3 regions of the Streptomyces sp. NPDC048718 genome follow, and region 3 is predicted to be linked to each of the others. Evidence: riboswitches for the same ligand, from Rfam matches in the RefSeq annotation. Region 3 holds a riboswitch; each other region holds the start of a gene.

Region 1 (6,526 bases), on a different contig from region 3:
GCCCAGCCGGTGGAGAAGCCGCGCCGGAAGGAGAGGGTGACGAGGATCTGGCCGGTGGCGAAGGCGAGGGCGCCGATGACGATCACCAGCACCGACGGCAGCAGCACGCCGAGGACCACGCCGAGGAAGCCGCCGAAGGCGAGCAGACGCCAGCGCAGTCGCGCCTTGTACTGCAGCAGCACTTCACCCAGCAGCCAGAGCGCCACCACTCCGAACGCGATGTAGAGGACCGTCCACCCCATGCCCGCCCCTCTCCTTCGGCCTCCGCCGCGGGTAAGGGCGGGTAGGGCCGGTCAGGACTGCTGGTGCAGTCCGAGATTCTCGTAGATCTCGAGCGTCGCCACAGAGTTGTTGAGCGTGATGAAGTGCAGTCCGGGGACACCCTCGGAGAGCAGCCGCGCGCAGAACTCGGTCGCGAACTCGATCCCCAAGGAGCGTACAGCGGCGGGATCGTCCTTCACCGCGTGGATGCGGTCCTTGACGTCCGCCGGGAAGGCCGCGTTGCTCAGCAAGGGCAGCCGTTCCAGGGTCTTCACGCTGATCACGGGCATGACCTCGGGGATGATCGGCGTGTCGCAGCCGGCCTTCGCCACGCTGTCGCGCAGCCGCAGATACGCCTCCGGGTCGAAGAACATCTGGGTGATGGCGTAGTCGGCGCCCGCCCGGCACTTCTCCACGAAGTGGCGGATGTCGGTGTCCCAGTCGGTGGAGCGCGGGTGCATCTCGGGGAAGGCGGCGACGCCCACGCAGAAGTCGCCGGACTCCTTGATCAGCCGGACCAGGTCGGCCGCGTAGTGGACGCCCTCGGGATGGGCGATCCAGTCGCCGAGCGGGTCGCCCGGCGGGTCGCCGCGGACGGCGAGCATGTTGCGGATGCCGACGTCGGCGTACTGGCCGAGGACGTTGCGCAGTTCGGCGACGGAGTGGTCGACCGCGGTCAGATGGGCGACCGGGGTGAGCGTGGTGTCGGCGGCGATCTTCTGGGTGGCCTTGACGGTGCCGCCGCGGGTGGAGCCGCCGGCACCGTACGTCACCGAGACGAAGCTCGGCGCGACCGCCTCGATGCGGCGCATGGCGTTCCAGAGGCTCTGCTCGCTCTTCTCGCTGCGCGGCGCGAAGAACTCGAAGGAGTACGAGGTGCCACCGGAGGCGAGGATGTCGCGGACCGTGCGCGCACGGTCCGGACGGACGGAAGCGGTACCAAGGGCCATACCGGCAGGTTAGACGGGGCCCGGGGTGCGGCGGGGGCATGTCCGCTTAATGGACAACCGGCGGATGCCGCTGCGGACACCGTCCCGGCGCCCGTGGACACCCCCGAAGAGCCCTCCCCGGGCCCGCGCGAACGCCTTGACCGAACGCCTTACGTGAACGCCTTACGCGACTCAGGCGACAGGCGCGGCGGTCTCACGCGCCGGGTCGCGTTCGCGGATCCGGCGGGCGAGGGCGGCCGCCGCGGCGGCGGGGTCGGTGGCCTCGGTGAGCGCGCGGACGACCACGATCCGGCGGGCGCCCGCGTCCATCACCTGGTCCAGGTTGGTCTCGTCGATGCCGCCGATGGCGAACCAGGGCCGGTCCTGGGCCAGGGAGGCCGCGTACCGGACGAGGCCGAGGCCCGGCGCGTACCGTCCGGGCTTGGTGGGGGTGGGCCAGCAGGGCCCGGTGCAGAAGTAGTCGACGCCCGGTTCGGCGGCGGCCGCGGCCACCTCCGACTCGGCGTGGCAGGAGCGGCCGATCAGCACCTCGTCGCCGAGGATCGCGCGGGCGGCGGGCACCGGCAGGTCGCCCTGGCCGAGGTGGAGCACGTCGGAGCGGACGGCATGGGCGACGTCGGCCCGGTCGTTGACGGCGAGGAGCGCGCCGTGGCGGCGGCAGGCGTCGGCGAGGACGGCCAGATGGTCCAGTTCCTCACCGGCTTCCATGCCCTTGTCGCGGAGCTGGACGACGTCCACGCCGGAGGAGAGCACGGCGTCGAGGAAGTCCGGCAGGTCGCCCTGGCGCTTGCGGGCGTCGGTGCACAGGTAGAGCCGGGCGGCGGCGAGCCGGTCGCGGGGCGAGGTGCGGGGCGACGGCACGGGCCGGGCAGAAAGTGCGGCCGTCGTTGACGGTGCGGACGGCGTGGTCAGCGCGGACGGCATGGACGGTGCGGACTCCATGGAAAAGCTTCTCCCCCTCGGATGGCGCCGGACCGGCCGGCCGGAGCGGGGCCGGCCCGGCGTCCGCGCGCCGTACGCCCGCACACGTCCGGCTGGACGCGTACGGGCGTACGGACACCCGGACGTACGGGTGCGGATGTGCGGGCTTCTCGGGTCAGACGGCGAGCGCCTGGGCGCGGCGCTTCACCTCCGTGCCGCGATTCTCGGCGAGGGCCTGCGCGGGGGTGCCGGGCAGGCTCTCGTCCGGAGTGAACAGCCACTCCAGCATCTCTTCGTCGGAGAAGCCGTCGTCCCTGAGGAGGGTCAGAAGGCCGACGAGCCCCTTGACCACCTTGCCGTCCTGGATGAAGGCGGCGGGCACCTGGAGCGCGTTGTTCTCCCCGCGGCGTACGGCGATGAGCTGGCCCTCGTTGACCAGCTGCCGGACTCGCGTCACCTGGACGTCGAGGAGTTCCGCGATGTCGGGGAGGTAGAGCCAGGAGGGGACGAGAGCATCGGTTCTTGCGTCAATCTCGGTCACAGGACAAGCGTGCCATCTCGGACCGACAGCCGGTAGTCGGGCCCTACCGGAGTGCCGCCTTCAGGGGGACGGCCGGGTCGGCGGCCTTCGCCGGGTCGACCTCGGCGCCGCTCTCGATCAGCCGGCGGCCCTGGGCGAGGTCGCGCGGGCGGCCGACGGCCAGCAGCGCCCGGACGGCGCCGTCGCGCAGCCACAGCACGCTCCAGGCCGGATCGGCCGGGTCGCCGCGCCACAGCAGGGTGTCGGTCTCGGCGTGATGGCCGGCGTACTGGACGAAGCGGCCGAACTGCTCGGACCAGAAGTAGGGCACCGGGTCGTACGGCGCGGGCGACGGCACCCCGGCCCCGGCCCCCGCATCCGCACCCGCCTCCGAATCGGCCTCCTCCCCCGCGCCCACGCTCGCGGCGGCCGTGCGCGCGGTCTCGGCGACGATGTCGGCGGCGACGGTACGGGGGCCCTGGAGGGCGTTGTCCCAGTGGTGGACGAGCAGCCGGGTGCCGTAGCGGGCGGACGGGAAGGACGCGCAGTCGCCGACCGCGTACACGTCGGGCAGCGAGGTGCGCAGCCGGTCGTCGGCCGTGATCGCGCCGTCCGGGTCGAGGGCGGCGCCGGAGCCGGCCAGCCAGCCGGTGGCGGGGCGGGCCCCGATGCCGACGACGACGGCGTCGGCAGGCAGGGCGGTGCGCTCGCCGGATCGCCCGGCGCCCTCGGCGAGGACGACCCGGCCCGGCTCGATGTGCTCCACGCGCGCGTTGAGCCGGAGTTCGGCGCCGCTCTCGGCGTACCAGCGGGCCATGGGCACGGTGACCTCGGCGGGCAGAGCGCCGGCCAGCGGCCGGTCGGCGGCCTCGACGACGGTGACGGCGCAGCCGGCCTCGCGCGCGGCGGTGGCGAACTCGGCGCCGATCCAGCCGGCCCCGACCACGACGACGTCGCGCCGGTCCTTGAGGACGGCGCCGAGGCGGCCCGCGTCGTCGAGGGTGCGCAGCAGGTGGACGCCGGGGACGCCCTCGCCGCCGGGCAGGGTGAGCGGGTGGGCGCCGGTGGCGACGACGAGGGTGCCGTACGGGACGGGGCCGGCCTCGGTGTCGATCTCGTGGTCGGCCGGGCGCAGTCCGGTGACCTCGACGCCGAGGCGGAGTTCGACGCCGAGGGAGTCGAAGTCGATGTCGAAGGCGGAGCCCTCGGCCTTGCCGAGGAGCACGGCCTTGGACAGCGGGGGCCGGTCGTAGGGCTGGTGCGGCTCGGCGCCGATGAGGGTGACGGGGCCGGTGAAACCCTGTTCGCGCAGGGCGACGGCGGTCTGGACGCCCGCCATTCCGGCACCGGCGATCACGACGTGGTGGGGTACCTGCTTCTGCTCGCTCACCCGGCCACCCTACGCACCGGACCCACCTGACACACCGTCAGTTCGCCGGGTGGCCGGAGGCGCCCTGTGGCGCGCCCCGGACGAGGGCTAGTGTGGCGGACGTAGAGCACTCGCGGGAGCCCGGACGCACCGGGCTGAGAGGGAGGCTGACCGGCCTCCGACCGTACGAACCTGATCCGGGTCATGCCGGCGAAGGGAGGGGCTGGACGCCCATGTCGCGTACTTCCGGCACGGCCGCGGTCGACGCCGCGGTCGACGTCCTCGTCATCGGGGGCGGAATCATCGGCCTGGTCACGGCCTGGCGGGCCGCGCAGCGCGGGCTGCGCACCGCCGTGGCCGATCCCGAACCGGGCGGCGGGGCCGCCCGGGTGGCGGCCGGCATGCTCGCCGCCGTCACCGAACTCCACTACGGCGAGGAGACCCTGCTCGGCCTCAACCTCGCCTCGGCGCGCCGCTATCCCGAGTTCGTCGCCGAACTCGCCGACGCCACCGGCGGTCTGGACGTCGGCTACCGCGCCTGCGGCACCCTCGCCGTCGCGCTCGACGCCGACGACCGGGCGCACTTGCGCGAACTGCACGCGCTCCACAACCGCTGCGGGCTCGTCTCGCAGTGGCTGAGCGGCCGCGAATGCCGGCGGCTCGAACCGATGCTGGCCCCGGGGGTGCGCGGCGGGCTGCGAGTGGACGGGGACCACCAGGTCGATCCGCGGCGGCTCACGGACGCGCTGCTGGTGGCGTGCGAGCGGGCCGGGGTGGTGTTCCACCGGGCGCGGGCCGAGCGGCTCACGGTGGTACGGGACCGGGCCGCGGGCGCGGTCCTCGCCGACGGCACCGCGCCGGCGGCCGGGCAGGTGGTGCTCGCCGGGGGCTCGCTGAGCGGCCGGCTCGACGGCGTGCCGGCGCACGCGGTGCCCCCGGTCCGGCCGGTGAAGGGGCAGGTGGTGCGGCTGCGGGTACCGCCCGCGTACGCGCCGTTCCTGTCCCGGACCGTGCGCGCGATGGTCCGCGGCGGCCAGGTCTATCTCGTGCCGCGCGAGAACGGCGAGCTGGTCGTCGGCGCCACCACCGAGGAGCAGGGCTTCGACACCACGGTGACCGCCGGCGGGGTGTACGAGCTGCTGCGCGACGCCCATGAACTGGTGCCCGGCATCACCGAGCTGCCGCTCACCGAGACCCGCGCCGGGCTGCGGCCCGGCTCCCCCGACAACGCGCCGCTGCTCGGCCCGAGCGCGCTCGCCGGACTGCATCTGGCGACCGGGCACCACCGCAACGGGGTGCTGCTCGCCCCCGTCACCGGCGACGCCCTGGCCGAGGCGCTGACCAGCGGCTCGCTGCCCGAGGAAGCGCGCCCGTTCACCGCCCGCCGTTTCGCGCCCACCTCCCTGGAGTACGCATGAACACCGACACCGACACCGACAGCGGTACGGACAGCGGTACCGGCATCGGCATCGGCACGGCTGCCGACGCCCCGGTGACCGCGACCGGGTCCGCGGCCACGACCCCGCCCGCGCCCGTGGCCGTGACGGTCAACGGCCGGGCCCGGACGCTGACCGGGCCGACGGCCCTCGCGGAGCTGGTCGCCGAGTTCACCCCGGCCCCCTCCGGCGTGGCCGCCGCCGTCAACGAGACCGTCGTCCCGCGCGGCGAGTGGGCGGCGACCCGGCTCGGCGAGGGCGACCGGGTCGAGATCCTCACCGCGGTCCAGGGAGGCTGAGCGCGATGTCCGACGACGTGTTCCCGCTCGGCGGCAGGGAGTTCTCCTCGCGCCTGATCATGGGCACCGGCGGGGCGCCCAGCCTCGACGTGCTCGACCGCTCCCTGGTCGCGAGCGGTACGGAACTGACCACGGTCGCCATGCGCCGCCTCGACCCGACGGTGCGCGGCTCCGTCCTCTCCGTCCTCGAACGGCGGGGCATCCAGGTCCTGCCGAACACCGCCGGCTGCTTCACGGCGGGCGAGGCGGTGCTGACGGCGCGGCTGGCCCGGGAGGCCCTCGGCACGAACTGGATCAAGCTGGAGGTCATCGCCGACGAGCGGACCCTGCTGCCGGACCCGGTGGAGCTGCTCGACGCGGCGGAGACGCTGGTGGACGACGGCTTCACGGTGCTGCCGTACACCAATGACGACCCGGTGCTCGCGCGGAAGCTGGAGGACGCGGGCTGCGTGGCGGTCATGCCGCTCGGCTCGCCGATCGGCTCCGGGCTCGGCATCCGCAACCCGCACAACTTCGAGCTGATCACAGCGGCGGCGGGCGTACCGGTGATCCTCGACGCGGGGGCGGGCACGGCCTCGGACGCGGCCCTCGCGATGGAGCTGGGGTGCGCGGCGGTGATGCTGGCCTCGGCGGTGACCCGGGCCCAGGACCCGGTGCTCATGGCCGGGGCGATGCGGCACGCGGTCGAGGCGGGACGGCTCGCGTACCGGGCGGGGCGGATCCCGCGCCGGCACTTCGCGGAGGCGTCCTCGCCCCGGGAGGGCCTGGCC
Region 2 (6,526 bases), on a different contig from region 3:
TCGCACCGGCGAGCGTCAGCATCAGAACTCCCCCGTCGTCCGGTCGGAGCGCAGCCGTTCGAGCAGCAGCAGGGACACCGCGCACACCACCATCAGGATCGTCGAAAGGGCCATGGCCTGGCCGTAGTTGAGGTCGCCGGGCCGGCCGAGCAGCCGGGCCACGGCGACCGGCAGGGTCGGATTGTCGGGGCGGGCGATGAACACCGTCGCGCCGAACTCGCCGAGCGACACGGCGAACGCGAACCCGGCGGCGATCAGCAGCGCCCGCCGCACCAGCGGCAGATCGACCTCGCGCCACGCCCGCCACGGCGACGCCCCGAGCACGGCGGCGGCCTCCCGCAGCCGGTCGTCCACGGCCCGCAGCACCGGCAGCATGATCCGTACGACGAACGGCACCCCCACCAGGGCCTGCGCGAGCGGCACGAGGATCCAGCTGGCCCGCAGATCCAGCGGCGGCTCATCCAGGGTGATGAGGAATCCGAAGCCGACGGTCACGGCGGACACCCCGAGCGGCAGCATCAGCAGCGCGTCGAAGCCGCGCACCAGCCGCCCGGAGCCGCGCCGGGTGAGCGCGGCGGCGGCGAGACCGCCGATGACGACGGCAATCGCGGTCGCGGCGAGCGCGTACTGGAGGGAGTTGACGAGAGTGTCGGTCATCGGCACGAGGAAGGTGCCGCTGTCGTCGACGGACTGGAGCGCCCGGTAGTAGTCGAGCCCGTACCCGTCCGGGGTGGCGAAGGAACGCTCGACGAGGACGGCGAGCGGGGCGAGGATCAGCAGCGCCACCGACAGCAGGACGCCGCCGAGCAGCGCACGCTGTCCGGCGCCGCGCGGCCGGCGCGCGGTCCGCTCCGCCGGGACCAGCCGCAGCGCGGTCTCCCGGCGCCGCACCATCCGGGCGTGCACGGCGAGGATCGTGCCGACGGCCGCGAACTGCACGAGGGTGAGAACGGCGGCCGTGGACAGCTGGAGCCGGTCGGCCGTCTGCCGGTAGATCTCGGTCTCCAGCGTCGAGTACGCGGGGCCGCCGAGGATCTGCACGATGCCGAAGGAACTCGCCGTGAACAGGAACACCATGAGCGCGGCGGAGGCGACGGCCGGTCCGAGCGCGGGCAGGGTCACCCTCCGCCAGGCCCCGAACCGGGACGCGCCGAGGACCCGCGCGGCCTCCTCCTGGCGCGGGTCGAGCTGCGCCCACAGGCCGCCGACGGTGCGGACGACGACCGCGTAGTTGAAGAAGACATGGGCGAGGAGGATCGCCCACACCCCGTTGTCGAGCCGCAGACCCCACAGTTCGTCGAGCAGTCCGCGCCGGCCGGCCAGGGCGAGGAACGCCGTCCCCACCATCACGGTCGGCAGCACGAACGGCACGGTGACGACGGCGCGCAAAAGCCGCTTGCCGGGGAATTCGAGCCGTGCGAACACATACGCGCCGGGCAGCGCGACGAGCAGGGTGAGCGCTGTCGAGGCGACGGCCTGCCACAGCGTGAACCACAGCACGTCGAGGATCTCGGGCCGGGTCAGCGTCTCGCCGAACCCGCCGAACGCCCACGCGCCGTCCGGCCGGAGCCCGCGCCCCACGATGGAGGCGACGGGCCAGGCGAAGAACAGCGCGAAGAACGCGACGGGCAGCAGCATCAGCCCGAGCCGCGCCGCGTTGCCCCCGCGCCCCGGGGGCGCCGGGGCGGTGGGGGTGAGGGGAGCCTCGGACGCCCCGGATGTCTCCGGGCCCTTTGGGCTCTTCGGGGTTACTTCAGGACGAGCGAGGTCCACTGCTGAATCCACGGGTCGCGATGGTCGGCGATCTTCTTCGGGTCCATCGTCTCCGGCTTGTCGACGACCGCGCCGTGCTCGGTGAACAGGGCGGGCAGCGTCGCGTCCTTGGCGACGGGGTTGACGAACATCTGGAGCGGCATGTCGTCCTGGAACTTCTTCGAGATCAGGAAGTCCAGGAGCGCCTTGCCGCCCTCAGGGTTGCGCGCCCCCTGGAGCAGCCCCGCGAACTCGGTCTGCCGGAAGCAGGTGCCGGTGGACACCCCGGTCGGCGCGGTCTTCGGCCGCGGGTCGGCGTACAGCACCTCGACCGGCGGGGAGGAGGCGTAGGAGACGACGAGCGGTCGGTCGCCCTTGGCCTTCTTGCCGCCGGCGGAGCCGGAGAACTCCTGGTTGTAGGCGAGCTCCCAGCTGTCGACCGTCTTCACGCCGTTGGCCTTGAGCTTCTTCCAGTAGTCGGCCCAGCCGTCGTCGCCGTAGCGGGCGGCGGTGCCGAGCAAGAAGCCGAGGCCCGGGGAGGACCGCTCGGGGTTCTCGATGACGAGCAGGTCCTTGTACGCGGGCTTCGCCAGGTCGTCGAAGGTCTTCGGCGGCGCGAGCTTTCGGCCCTCGAAGTACGCCTTGTCGTAGTTGACGCAGACGTCGCCGGTGTCGATCGGGGTGACCCGGTGCTCCGCCTTGTCGAGCTGGAGCGCGCCGGGGATCCGGTCCAGGCCCTTGGCCTCGTACGGGGTGAAGATGCCGTTGTCGAGGGCGCGGGACAGCAGGGTGTTGTCGACGCCGAAGAAGACGTCGCCCTGCGGGGAGCCCTTGGTGAGGATCTCCTTGTTGACGGCCGCGCCGGCGTCGCCGCTCTTGAGGACCTTGACCGTGTAGCCGGTCTGCTTCGTGAACGCGGCGAGCACCTCCTTGGAGGCGCTGAAGGAGTCGTGACTGACGAGCGTGACGGTCTTGCCGGCCGTCTTCCCGCCCGTACCGGACCCGTCCGCGGCGGTGTTCCCGCCGCACGCGGCGAGGGTGGTGACCCCGAGCGCGCTCACGAGCGCGACGGCGGCCAGCTTCCCGCTGCTCATCTTGGTGTGCACTGGTTTTCCTCCTGGGTGTGACCAGGAAGAGACGCGGCCCTGCCCGCTCCGGGGATCCGGGCGCGGGCAGGGCGCAACAGCTCGAGTCTCGTCCGAACTTCCTACCCAGAATGACCTGGGCGAGGTTCAGAGGGTCTGCGGTCCCCCGGCCGACGGCCGGTCACCGCACTCTCAGCGCTGTGGCGCTCCCCTGTCGGAATATGCAGATGTGTTCGAACCCAGCGTACTAGGGCGTGTTTCGAAAGTCCCTCCTGGCCCACGACGCCTGGCACGCACGCTCGCTGCGTTGTCGGAGTCATCCAAGTACGCCCAGTACGAGGATGATCCTCCGCCTTGCGATCGCACGCACCAGACGCCGCAGACCCCGCCCTCCGGGCGGACGGAGCTACTTTCGACACACGCCCTAGGCGCGGTCCCCGCCGGGGCGGGAACCCGGGCCCGAACCCGGGCCCGAACCCGAGCCGGAATCCGGGCCGGGACCCAGCCGGGACCGGCCGGGACCCTGGCGGCCGGGGCCCGGGCTCAGCGCTCGGAGGCGGCGAGCTGTCCGCAGGCGCCGTCGATCTCCTGGCCGCGGGTGTCGCGGACGGTGACCGGCACGCCGTGGGCGGCGATGGCCTCGACGAAGGCCCTCTCGTCCTCGGGGCGGGACGCGGTCCACTTCGAGCCGGGCGTCGGGTTCAGCGGGATGAGGTTGACGTGCACCCGCTTGCCCTTGAGCAGCCGGCCCAGCAGGTCGCCGCGCCACGCCTGGTCGTTGATGTCGCGGATCAGCGCGTACTCGATGGAGATCCGGCGGCCGGACTTCTCCGCGTACTCCCAGGCCGCGTCGAGGACCTCGCGGACCTTCCAGCGGGTGTTGACGGGGACCAGGGTGTCGCGCAGCTCGTCGTCGGGCGCGTGCAGCGACACCGCGAGGCGGCACTTGAAGCCCTCGTCGGCGAAGCGGTGCATCGCCGGGACGAGACCGACGGTGGAGACGGTGATGCCGCGCTGCGACAGGCCGAGGCCGTCGGGCTCGGGATCGGTGAGCCGGCGGATGGCGCCGACGACCCGCTTGTAGTTGGCGAGCGGCTCGCCCATGCCCATGAAGACGATGTTGGACAGCCGGGCCGGTCCGCCGGGGACCTCGCCGTCGCGCAGGGCGCGCATGCCGTCGACGATCTGGTGGACGATCTCCGCGGTCGACAGGTTGCGGTCGAGTCCGGCCTGGCCGGTGGCGCAGAACGGGCAGTTCATGCCGCAGCCGGCCTGCGAGGAGATGCACATGGTGACCCGGTCCGGGTAGCGCATCAGGACCGACTCGACGAGGGTGCCGTCGTGCAGCCGCCACAGGGTCTTGCGGGTGGTGTCGTCGTCGCAGGAGACGTGCCGGACCACCGACATCAGGTCGGGCAGCAGCTCCCCGGCCAGCTTCTCGCGGGAGGCGGCGGGGATGTCGGTCCACTCGGCCGGGTCGTGCGCGTACCGGGCGAAGTAGTGGGTGGACAGCTGCTTGGCGCGGAACGGCTTCTCGCCGATCGCGGCGACCGCTTCCTTGCGCTCGGCGGGCGACAGGTCGGCGAGATGCCGCGGGGGCTGCTTGGCCCCGCGGGGGGCGGTGAAGGTCAGTTCTCCGGGAAGTGGACGGGCCACGGCGGGCGTCTCCTCAAGACGACGAGGTCCGACGTCCCCACGGTGGCGGGGAGTACGAAGGGCCCGCGGCGACACGCCACAGGCCCTTCCAGCGTACCGCTGTCGTCCGTCAGCCGGTGCCCACGAAGAGCGCGAGCAGCAGCCACACCACCGGCGCCGACGGCAGGAGCGAGTCCAGCCGGTCCATGATGCCGCCGTGCCCGGGGAGCAGGGTGCCCATGTCCTTGATGCCGAGATCCCGCTTGATCATCGACTCGCCGAGGTCGCCGAGCGTGGCGCTGGCCGCGACCGCGAGGCCGAGCAGCAGGCCCTGCCACCAGACGCCGCCGTCGATGAGGAATTCCATGCACAGCGCGCCCGCCGCCATCGTGAAGCCGATGGCGCCGGCCAGGCCCTCGCGGGTCTTGCCGGGGCTGATGCGCGGGGCGAGCTTGTTCTTGCCGAAGCGCCAGCCGACCGCATACGCGCCGGTGTCGCTGACCACGGTGAGCAGCAGGAAGGTCAGCACCCGCCACGGCCCGTCGTCCGGAGTGAGCAGCATCGTCACGAACGTGGCCAGGAAGGGCACGTAGAACAGGGCGAAGACGCCCGCCGTGACGTCCTTCAGATAGCCCTCGGGCGGTTCGGTCATCCGCCAGACGAGGACGGCGAGTGCCGTGAGGGCGGTCGCCACCCAAGCGCCTTCGGCACCCCGCACGTATCCGGCGACCACCATGGCGGCGCCGCCGACAGCGAGCGGGATCAGCGGGGCCTTGATCTCCTTGCGTTCCTTCAGCCGGGAGGTCAGTTCCCACAGGCCGACGACGACCGCCAGGGCGACGACGCCGACGAAGACCGGCTTCCAGATGAAGAGGGAGGCGATGATGACGGCGCCGAGGCCGACGCCGACTCCGATCGCCGCGCCCAGGTCACGGCCCGCGCTCTTCTTCTGCCGCGGCTGCCGCCGGGGCGGGGGCGTGGCCGCCGGCGGCTGGGAGGGGCTGGACATGGGCTCCTGCGGGTGCTCGTGCGCCGGCGGCGTCTGGTCGTGGAACGCGGGCTGGTGAAACCCCGGCTCGCCGGGATCCGGCTCGGGCGGCGACGCGTGCGCGTAGGCCGGTGCCGGCTGCGCCGGATCGTACCGGTGTCCCGGCGCGTGGCCGGGCCCGGGTCCGTATCCGGTGCCGGGGCCGTAACCCGGTCCGGGGACGTACCACGGCTCCTCGCCGTGGCTCCGGCCGTGGCCGTGACCGTAGTCGTGGTCCAAGCCGTGGCTCTGGTCATGGCCGTAGCCGTGGGCCATGCCATGGCCATGGCGCTGTTCCGGTGCCCGGCCCGTTCCCTGGGCGGGTCCGTACGCCGGTCCCGGTCCCGTTCCCCGGACGGCCCCTGGCTCCTCGGGGAACACCGGATTCCCGGGGAATCCGGCTCCCTGCGGGACACCGTGGCCGTGCGGGGCGGCGGGGGCCGCGTACGGGTGATCGGCCGCCGGGGGACCGCTCGGGTGAGCGATCCCCCGGCCGTGAACGTCCTGGTCGTCGCCGGCGGGCGCCCCGGACACGACGGACAGCGGCCGCGTACGTGTCGTCGGGTGCGCCTCGTGGGCGTGGGCGGGACCCGCCGGGGCAGGCCCCTGGCCGGGCCCCGGTCGGCCGTATCCGGCCGGGGCCCTCCAGGATGAGTCGTTCACATCAGACCTCGAGGAGCTCGGCTTCCTTGTGCTTGAGCAGCTCGTCGACCTGCGCGACGTACTTCGCGGTGGTGTCGTCGAGCTCCTTCTCCGCGCGGCGGCCGTCGTCCTCGCCGACCTCGCCGTCCTTGACGAGCTTGTCGATCGTCTCCTTGGCCTTGCGGCGCACGGAGCGGATGGAGATCTTGGAGTCCTCGGCCTTGCCCTTGGCGACCTTGATGAACTCCTTGCGGCGCTCCTGCGTCAGCTCCGGGAAGACCACCCGGATGATGCTGCCGTCGTTGCTCGGGTTGACGCCGAGGTCCGAGTCGCGGATGGCCTGCTCGATGTTGCGCAGCGCGCTCTTGTCGAACGGGGTCACCAC
Region 3 (6,526 bases):
GCGGATGACGTTCCATCTCCCCGGGGACGCGCCCGTGACCTGGGCATTCGGTCGAGAACTCCTGCTTGACGGGATCAACGGACCCAGCGGGGACGGCGACGTGCACATCGCGCCGACCGACCCCGACGGACTGTCCGATGTCATGATCCGGCTCCAGGTCGGCGGCGACCGCGCCCTGTTCCGGGCGAGTGCGCCACCGCTGGTCGCCTTCCTCGACCGTACGGACAAGCTTGTCCCGCTCGGTCAGGAACGGACACTCGGCGACTTCGAAGACCACCTGGAGGCGGCACTCGGACGGATTCTCGCCGAGGAGAACGCGGGCTGAGCCCGCGCCCGGAGTGGTGTCACTTGGCCCGGCGCCGCCGACCGCCGCCGCCTTTCCGACCGTTCCACCCCGCCGGTCGTCCCACCGGCTGTCCCCCTTCCCGTTCCGCCGGCGCGTCCCCGGCGCCCGGCCGGTCCGCCGACACCACGAGCGCCGCGAGCGCGGTGGTGACCGGGACCGACGCGACCAGACCGATCGACCCGACCAGGGTCCGCACGATCTCCTCAGCGACCAGCTCGCTGTTGGCCACCGTGCCCACGCTGCTCTGGGCGATGGAGAACAGCAGCAGCAGCGGCAGCGCCGCGCCCGCGTAGGCGAGCACCAGGGTGTTCACCACCGAGGCGATGTGGTCACGGCCGATCCGGATGCCCGCCCGGTACAGCGCCCGCGGTCCCATGGCCGGGTCCGCCTGGTGCAGCTCCCAGACCGCCGACGTCTGGGTGACGGTCACATCGTCGAGCACGCCGAGCGAGCCGATGATGATGCCGGCGAGCAGCAGACCCGACATGTCGATGTCCGGATAGAGACCGTGGATGAGGCCGGTGTTGTCGTCCGTGTTGCCGCTCAGCGAGGCCCAGCCGATGAAGAACGAGCCGAGCAGACCGATCAGCAGCAGGGAGACGAGCGTGCCGAGCACCGCCACCGAGGTGCGCGCCGACAGACCGTGACACATATAGAGCGCGATCAGCATGATCGCGCTCGATCCCACGACGGCCACCACCAGCGGATTCGACCCCTCGATGATCGCCGGCAGGATGAACAGGGTCAGCAGCGCGAAGCTCACGACGAGCGCGATCAGCGCCATCACCCCACGCATCCGGCCGACGAGCACGACGACCAGCGCGAAGATGCCGGCGAGCACGGCGAGCGGCACCTTCCGGTTCACATCGGTGACCGAATACTGGAGTTCGCGCGGTGCGTCCGGCGCGTACGCGACGATCACCCCCTGCCCCTGGCGGAGCTGGCGCGGCGCGTCCGGCGGGACGATCTCGGTGAAGGTGCGGCCCTTGTGCGGACCCGTCGTGACCTCGACCGTGGCCTTCGCGCACAGCTTCTCCGCGGCGTTCGTCGCCGCGCTGTCCCCCGGGGCCGGCTCTCCGGCGCCCGGTGCCTGGGCGGCGTTCACGTCCTTGCAGTCCAGGTGCGCGACGGAGACGACCCTGCCCTGCTCGGTCTGCCGGTCGAAGCCGACCCCCGTGCGATGGTGCGCCGGGGCGCTGCCCGGCCACAGCATCACCAGGCCGACGACCACGGCCGCGGCGAAGGGGACGAGGACCGCGGCGATGACCCTTCTCAGGTGCAGGGAGACGGGCGCGGCCGGCCCGTGGTGGTGGCTGTGGCCCTGTGAGGGGCCGTGCGGATCGGGGGCGTGGGGCGTCGGGTTCACCGGTCGATCATCCCAACAGGGTCCGAGGCCCACTGTTCAGCGCGCCAGAGATGGCGCTAGCGTGGTGACGCCTTTGCACACGCGGGAGCTCGGAGCACCGGGCTGAGAGGGCGCTGACGATTCGCTGCGCCGACCGCCGAACCTGTTACCGGGTAATGCCGGCGTAGGGAGATTCGGTCATATGACCATTCAGGATGCGCACACCCCTGCCTCCGATCGGAACGAGCGGCAGGAGCGCACGCCGGGCTGGCACAAGGGATACGTCGAGGGCTCCCGCCCCGACATCCGGGTGCCGGTCCGCCAGGTGCACCTCACCAACGGCACCGACGTCACGCTGTACGACACCTCCGGCCCGTACACCGACCCCGCCTTCGACACCGATGTCCGGCGCGGTCTGCCGCCGTTGCGGGAGAACTGGATCACCGGCCGGGGCGACACCGAGGCATATGCCGGTCGGCCCGTCCGCCCCGAGGACGACGGCCTCAAGCACACCTCGCCGCGCGGCGGGCTCAGGAACCTCGACGCGGTGTTCCCCGGCCGTCCGCGGCTGCCGCGCCGGAGCCGGACCGGGCGGGCGGTGACCCAGCTCGCGTACGCCCGGCGCGGCGAGATCACGCCCGAGATGGAGTTCGTCGCCCTCCGGGAGAACGTCTCCTCCGAGGTCGTCCGGGAGGAACTCGCGGCCGGCCGGGCCGTTCTGCCGGCCAACGTCAACCACCCCGAGATCGAGCCGATGATCATCGGCAAGCGTTTCCTGGTGAAGGTCAACGCCAACATCGGCAACTCCGCGGTCACCTCCTCCATCGAGGAGGAGGTCGAGAAGATGACCTGGGCGACGCGCTGGGGCGCCGACACGGTCATGGACCTGTCCACCGGTCGCAACATCCACACCACCCGCGAGTGGGTGCTGCGCAACTCCCCCGTCCCGATCGGCACGGTGCCGCTCTACCAGGCGCTGGAGAAGGTCGACGGCCGGGCCGAGGAACTGACCTGGGAGATCTACAAGGACACCGTCGTCGAGCAGGCCGAGCAGGGCGTCGACTACATGACGGTGCACGCCGGTGTCCTGCTGCCGTACGTGCCGCTGACCGCGCGCCGCAAGACCGGCATCGTCTCGCGCGGCGGCTCGATCATGGCCGCCTGGTGCCTGGCGCACCACCAGGAGAACTTCCTCTACACGCACTTCGAGGAGCTTTGCGAGATCCTGGCGGCCTACGACGTCACGTACTCGCTCGGCGACGGCCTGCGGCCCGGCTCGATCGCCGACGCCAACGACGAGGCGCAGTTCGCGGAGCTGCGCACGCTTGGCGAGCTGAACCGGATCGCCCGGCGGCACGACGTACAGACGATGATCGAGGGCCCGGGACACGTCCCGATGCACAAGATCCGCGAGAACGTGGAGCTCCAGCAGGAGATCTGCGACGAGGCGCCGTTCTACACGCTCGGCCCGCTCACCACCGATGTCGCTCCGGCATATGACCACATCACCTCGGGCATCGGTGCGGCGATGATCGCCTGGTGGGGTACGGCGATGCTCTGCTACGTCACCCCCAAGGAGCACCTGGGCCTGCCGAACCGGGACGACGTGAAGACCGGCGTCGTCACCTACAAGATCGCCGCGCACGCGGCGGATCTGGCGAAGGGGCACCCCGGCGCGCAGGCGTGGGACGACGCGCTGTCGGACGCGCGGTTCGAGTTCCGCTGGGAGGACCAGTTCAATCTGGCCCCCGACCCGGACACGGCGCGGGAGTTCCACGACGAGACGCTGCCGGCGGAGCCCGCGAAGACGGCGCACTTCTGCTCGATGTGCGGGCCGAAGTTCTGCTCGATGAAGATCAGCAGGAGCATCACCGAGCGGTTCGGCGGGGACGCGCCGTCGGCGAGCGACGCGGAGATCGCCGCCGGGATGCTGCGGAAGTCCGAGGAGTTCGCGGCGTCGGGCAACCGGGTCTATCTGCCGATGGCGGACGGCTGACCGGTCGGCTGACCGGCTGACCGGCCGGCGGGCCGGCCGACCGGCCCGCCGGCGACAGGGCGACCGGCTGATCAACGGCGGACGGCCGGTGATCAGCCGGGGTCGTGCCCCGGCGCGCCGAGGTCCGGCCCGGTGAAGTCGGGGCTGGTGAAGTCCGGGGCGCTGTAGCCGGTCCGGGGGAGGCGGCCGGTACCCGGAGCCGGGTTCGCCGGGTCTTCCTGGGGCTCCGGGCTCCCACGGTGTTCGTCCGGGGTCGGTGGCAGGGCGCGGGCGTCGCGGAGGAAGGGGACGATCCCCCGGTCCCGCAGCGCCCGGCGCCAGGCATCCTCGGCGCGCGCGGTCTCGTCGTCGGCGGTCGCGGCGGCGACGGCGGGAGCCCGGGTTGCGGCGGTTTTGTTGCGCAGGGCCGTGATCACCAGGGCCATCGCCCCGCACAGCAGCCCGGCCGCCGCACCGGCGCCGAAGTACAGGCCCGTGGTGAGCAGGGTGTCCGCGAAGGCGGGAGCCGGTTCGACGAGCCGGAGGACCGCCCCGGCCAGGAGCAGGATCGCGGCCGCCGTGCCCGCGAGGAGGGGAGCGAGGACAGTGAGGGCGGTGACGAGCTCCGTCCCGCGCGCGTGGGCGGGGCGCTGCGCCGTATCGCCGCCTCCGTGGGCGGAACGGGCCTGTTCACCGGCTTGCTCATGGGCCTGCTCGCCGGCTCGTTCACGGGCCCGGGCCTGCTCGCGCACCCGTTTGAAGTGGTCGTACTCGGTCGCGGCGGTGGTCGTGATCGGTTCCACGGCTTCCAGTGCCCGTGCGCGCAGCTGCGCGATGGTGGGCCGGGCGGCTCCGGCCGGGCCGGGGACATCCCGGCCGGGAACCTCCGCGCCGGCCATGGCGTGCAGCGCGTCGTCGAGGGTCTGTTCGAAAGCGAGACGGTCTTCGGTCAGCAGATGTGGGGCCACGTACATGTGCATCCCCCGATGCTCCGTGGGGGCCAAAACCGGCCGGAAAAGACTGCCGGTCGGGCGGAAACGGAGGAGGACCCGCCACGGAGGGACCGGCCGGGAGCGTGTGGCCGAGTACTGCGCGCGTGGTGGCGGGGCGTCCCGGGGTTCGGATTCCCCGGGTGCGTACGGTTATGCCTCAGGCGGGCAGGGGGAGTTGGACGACCAGTAGCTTTCCGGCCATGGTCACTCCGCCGTCCATCGCGATGGCCAGCCCGTCGGCGTAGACGTGCGGGCCGTCGACGACCGGACGCTCGTCGTCCTCGCCGTCCTCCGTGCCGACCTGGCCGAGGAGGTACGGGATCGGGCTGTGGCCGTGCACGATCCGCCGGCCGCCGTACGTGGCGAGCAGCTCGCGCACGGCGCCCGGGCCGCTTGCCTCGTCGCGGAAGGCGAAGCGCTTGGTGAACTTCCGGAAGAGGTCCCAGACTTCGTCCGCGTCGTTGCGGGTGAGGATCTCGTGGACGGTGTCGTTGACGTCCTCGATGGTCGCGCCGTAGTCGAGATACGCGGTGGTGTCCGAGTGCAGGAGCAGGTGGTCGTCCTCCGCCACGACGGCGTCGAGCCGGGACATCCACTGGAGGTGGACGTCCTGGAGGCGGTCCATGTCGTGCTTCTGGCCGCCGTTGAGCAGCCAGGCGGCCTGGAAGGTGGCGGTGCCGGCCCCGGAGTTGACCGGCGTGTCGCCGAAGCGCTTGGCGCCGATCAGCAGCAGCTCGTGGTTGCCCATCAGGGCCTTGCAGTAGCCGCCGGCGGCCGCGGCCTCGGCGGACAGCCGCATCACCAGGTCGATGACGCCGATGCCGTCCGGACCCCGGTCGGTGAAGTCGCCGAGGAACCACAGCCGCGCGTTGCCCGCGGCCCAGCCGCCGTTCTCGTCGATGAGGCCCTGGGCGCGCAGGGCCGCCACCAGCTCGTCGAGGTAGCCGTGGACGTCGCCCACGACATAGAGCGGGCCGCGGCCGTCGGAGGCCTGGGCGTCGGGGCGCGGCAGCGGGTCGACGTGCACCTGGACGGTGTCGCCGCGGTTGATGACCGGCAGGTCGCGCTCGGTGGGGGTGTACCCCTCGGGCAGCGCGTCCTCGGGGAAGGCGTTCCCGGGGTGCCCGTCGGTCGTCCGCGCCACGGGCGCGGGGGCCGGTGCCAGGGGTTCGGGGACGGCCCCGGGGGCGACCGGCGCGTGCGCGGGGGCCGGCGCTCCGGCGGCGAAGACGTCGTAGGGCTCGGACTCCTCGCCCCGGTACGGGTTCAGGGGGTGTCCGAGCGGGAGGCTGCCCAGGTGGAGCGTGGCGTCCGCGGGCATGGGAGCCGCGGGCGCGGTCGCGGGATCCGGGGCGTGCGCCGGGGCGGTCCGCGGGTCGGCGGGCTGCCCCTGGACGGGCACCTTGGCGTACGGAGGTACACGGAAGTCACGCAACGTCGCCGTGCGCACTACGGGTTCCTGCCCGTCCCCCTGTGTCATCGACCCCTCCACCACCGTCGCGATGCCCTGCACATCGCGGACCGGCCTGGTAGTGATGGTCCGCGGTGTCGTCCGCCCATCATAGGAATGAGCGTCCTCCTGTGTGACGCACCAGGGGTGGTGAATCCGGGTCCACTCCGGGTTCACCGGCCGTTTCGCCCGAATTGGGAAGATCCGGTTCAGGGCTCGGCCCGGGCCGCGTCGCGGTGTGCGACCGATGCCGGGCCGAACGGTTCACGCGTCCCCCGGCTCCCCCGCCCGCCCCGGGGCTCCGGGCCACGCCCGGAGCCTGTCCCCCGCTCGGCCCCCCTCGGGCCGTGTCGTTCCCCTTCGCGGGGCCGCTGCTCCGGTGCCCTTTCGGGCCGGGCCGTCCGGGTCCGTCGCGGTT

The links. Region 3 has a riboswitch for thiamine pyrophosphate ahead of thiC (phosphomethylpyrimidine synthase ThiC). Riboswitches for the same ligand answer to the same signal wherever they lie in the genome.
Region 1: another riboswitch for thiamine pyrophosphate. It lies ahead of thiO (glycine oxidase ThiO); the one in region 3 lies ahead of thiC (phosphomethylpyrimidine synthase ThiC).
Region 2: another riboswitch for thiamine pyrophosphate. It lies ahead of ACGFRB_RS10410 (thiamine ABC transporter substrate binding subunit); the one in region 3 lies ahead of thiC (phosphomethylpyrimidine synthase ThiC).

What each region holds. Positions count from the first base shown of each region.
Region 1 is NZ_JBICVG010000003.1:423,025-429,550, reverse strand. It holds gene ACGFRB_RS07570 (hypothetical protein) at 1-242, opposite strand, end outside; gene metF (methylenetetrahydrofolate reductase [NAD(P)H]) at 294-1,211, opposite strand; gene thiE (thiamine phosphate synthase) at 1,383-2,153, opposite strand; gene ACGFRB_RS07555 (Rv2175c family DNA-binding protein) at 2,308-2,673, opposite strand; gene ACGFRB_RS07550 (NAD(P)/FAD-dependent oxidoreductase) at 2,717-4,042, opposite strand; TPP riboswitch at 4,145-4,257, shown strand; gene thiO (glycine oxidase ThiO) at 4,255-5,439, shown strand; gene thiS (sulfur carrier protein ThiS) at 5,556-5,756, shown strand; gene ACGFRB_RS07535 (thiazole synthase) at 5,762-6,526, shown strand, end outside.
Region 2 is NZ_JBICVG010000004.1:484,696-491,221, reverse strand. It holds gene ACGFRB_RS10420 (ABC transporter ATP-binding protein) at 1-22, opposite strand, end outside; gene ACGFRB_RS10415 (ABC transporter permease) at 22-1,638, opposite strand; gene ACGFRB_RS10410 (thiamine ABC transporter substrate binding subunit) at 1,749-2,846, opposite strand; TPP riboswitch at 2,939-3,060, opposite strand; gene rlmN (23S rRNA (adenine(2503)-C(2))-methyltransferase RlmN) at 3,381-4,493, opposite strand; gene ACGFRB_RS10400 (phosphatidate cytidylyltransferase) at 4,603-5,775, opposite strand; gene frr (ribosome recycling factor) at 6,164-6,526, opposite strand, start outside.
Region 3 is NZ_JBICVG010000010.1:110,197-116,722, forward strand. It holds gene ACGFRB_RS20495 (SsgA family sporulation/cell division regulator) at 1-325, shown strand, start outside; gene ACGFRB_RS20500 (YibE/F family protein) at 345-1,712, opposite strand; TPP riboswitch at 1,784-1,899, shown strand; gene thiC (phosphomethylpyrimidine synthase ThiC) at 1,894-3,687, shown strand; gene ACGFRB_RS20510 (hypothetical protein) at 3,780-4,646, opposite strand; gene ACGFRB_RS20515 (metallophosphoesterase) at 4,816-6,138, opposite strand.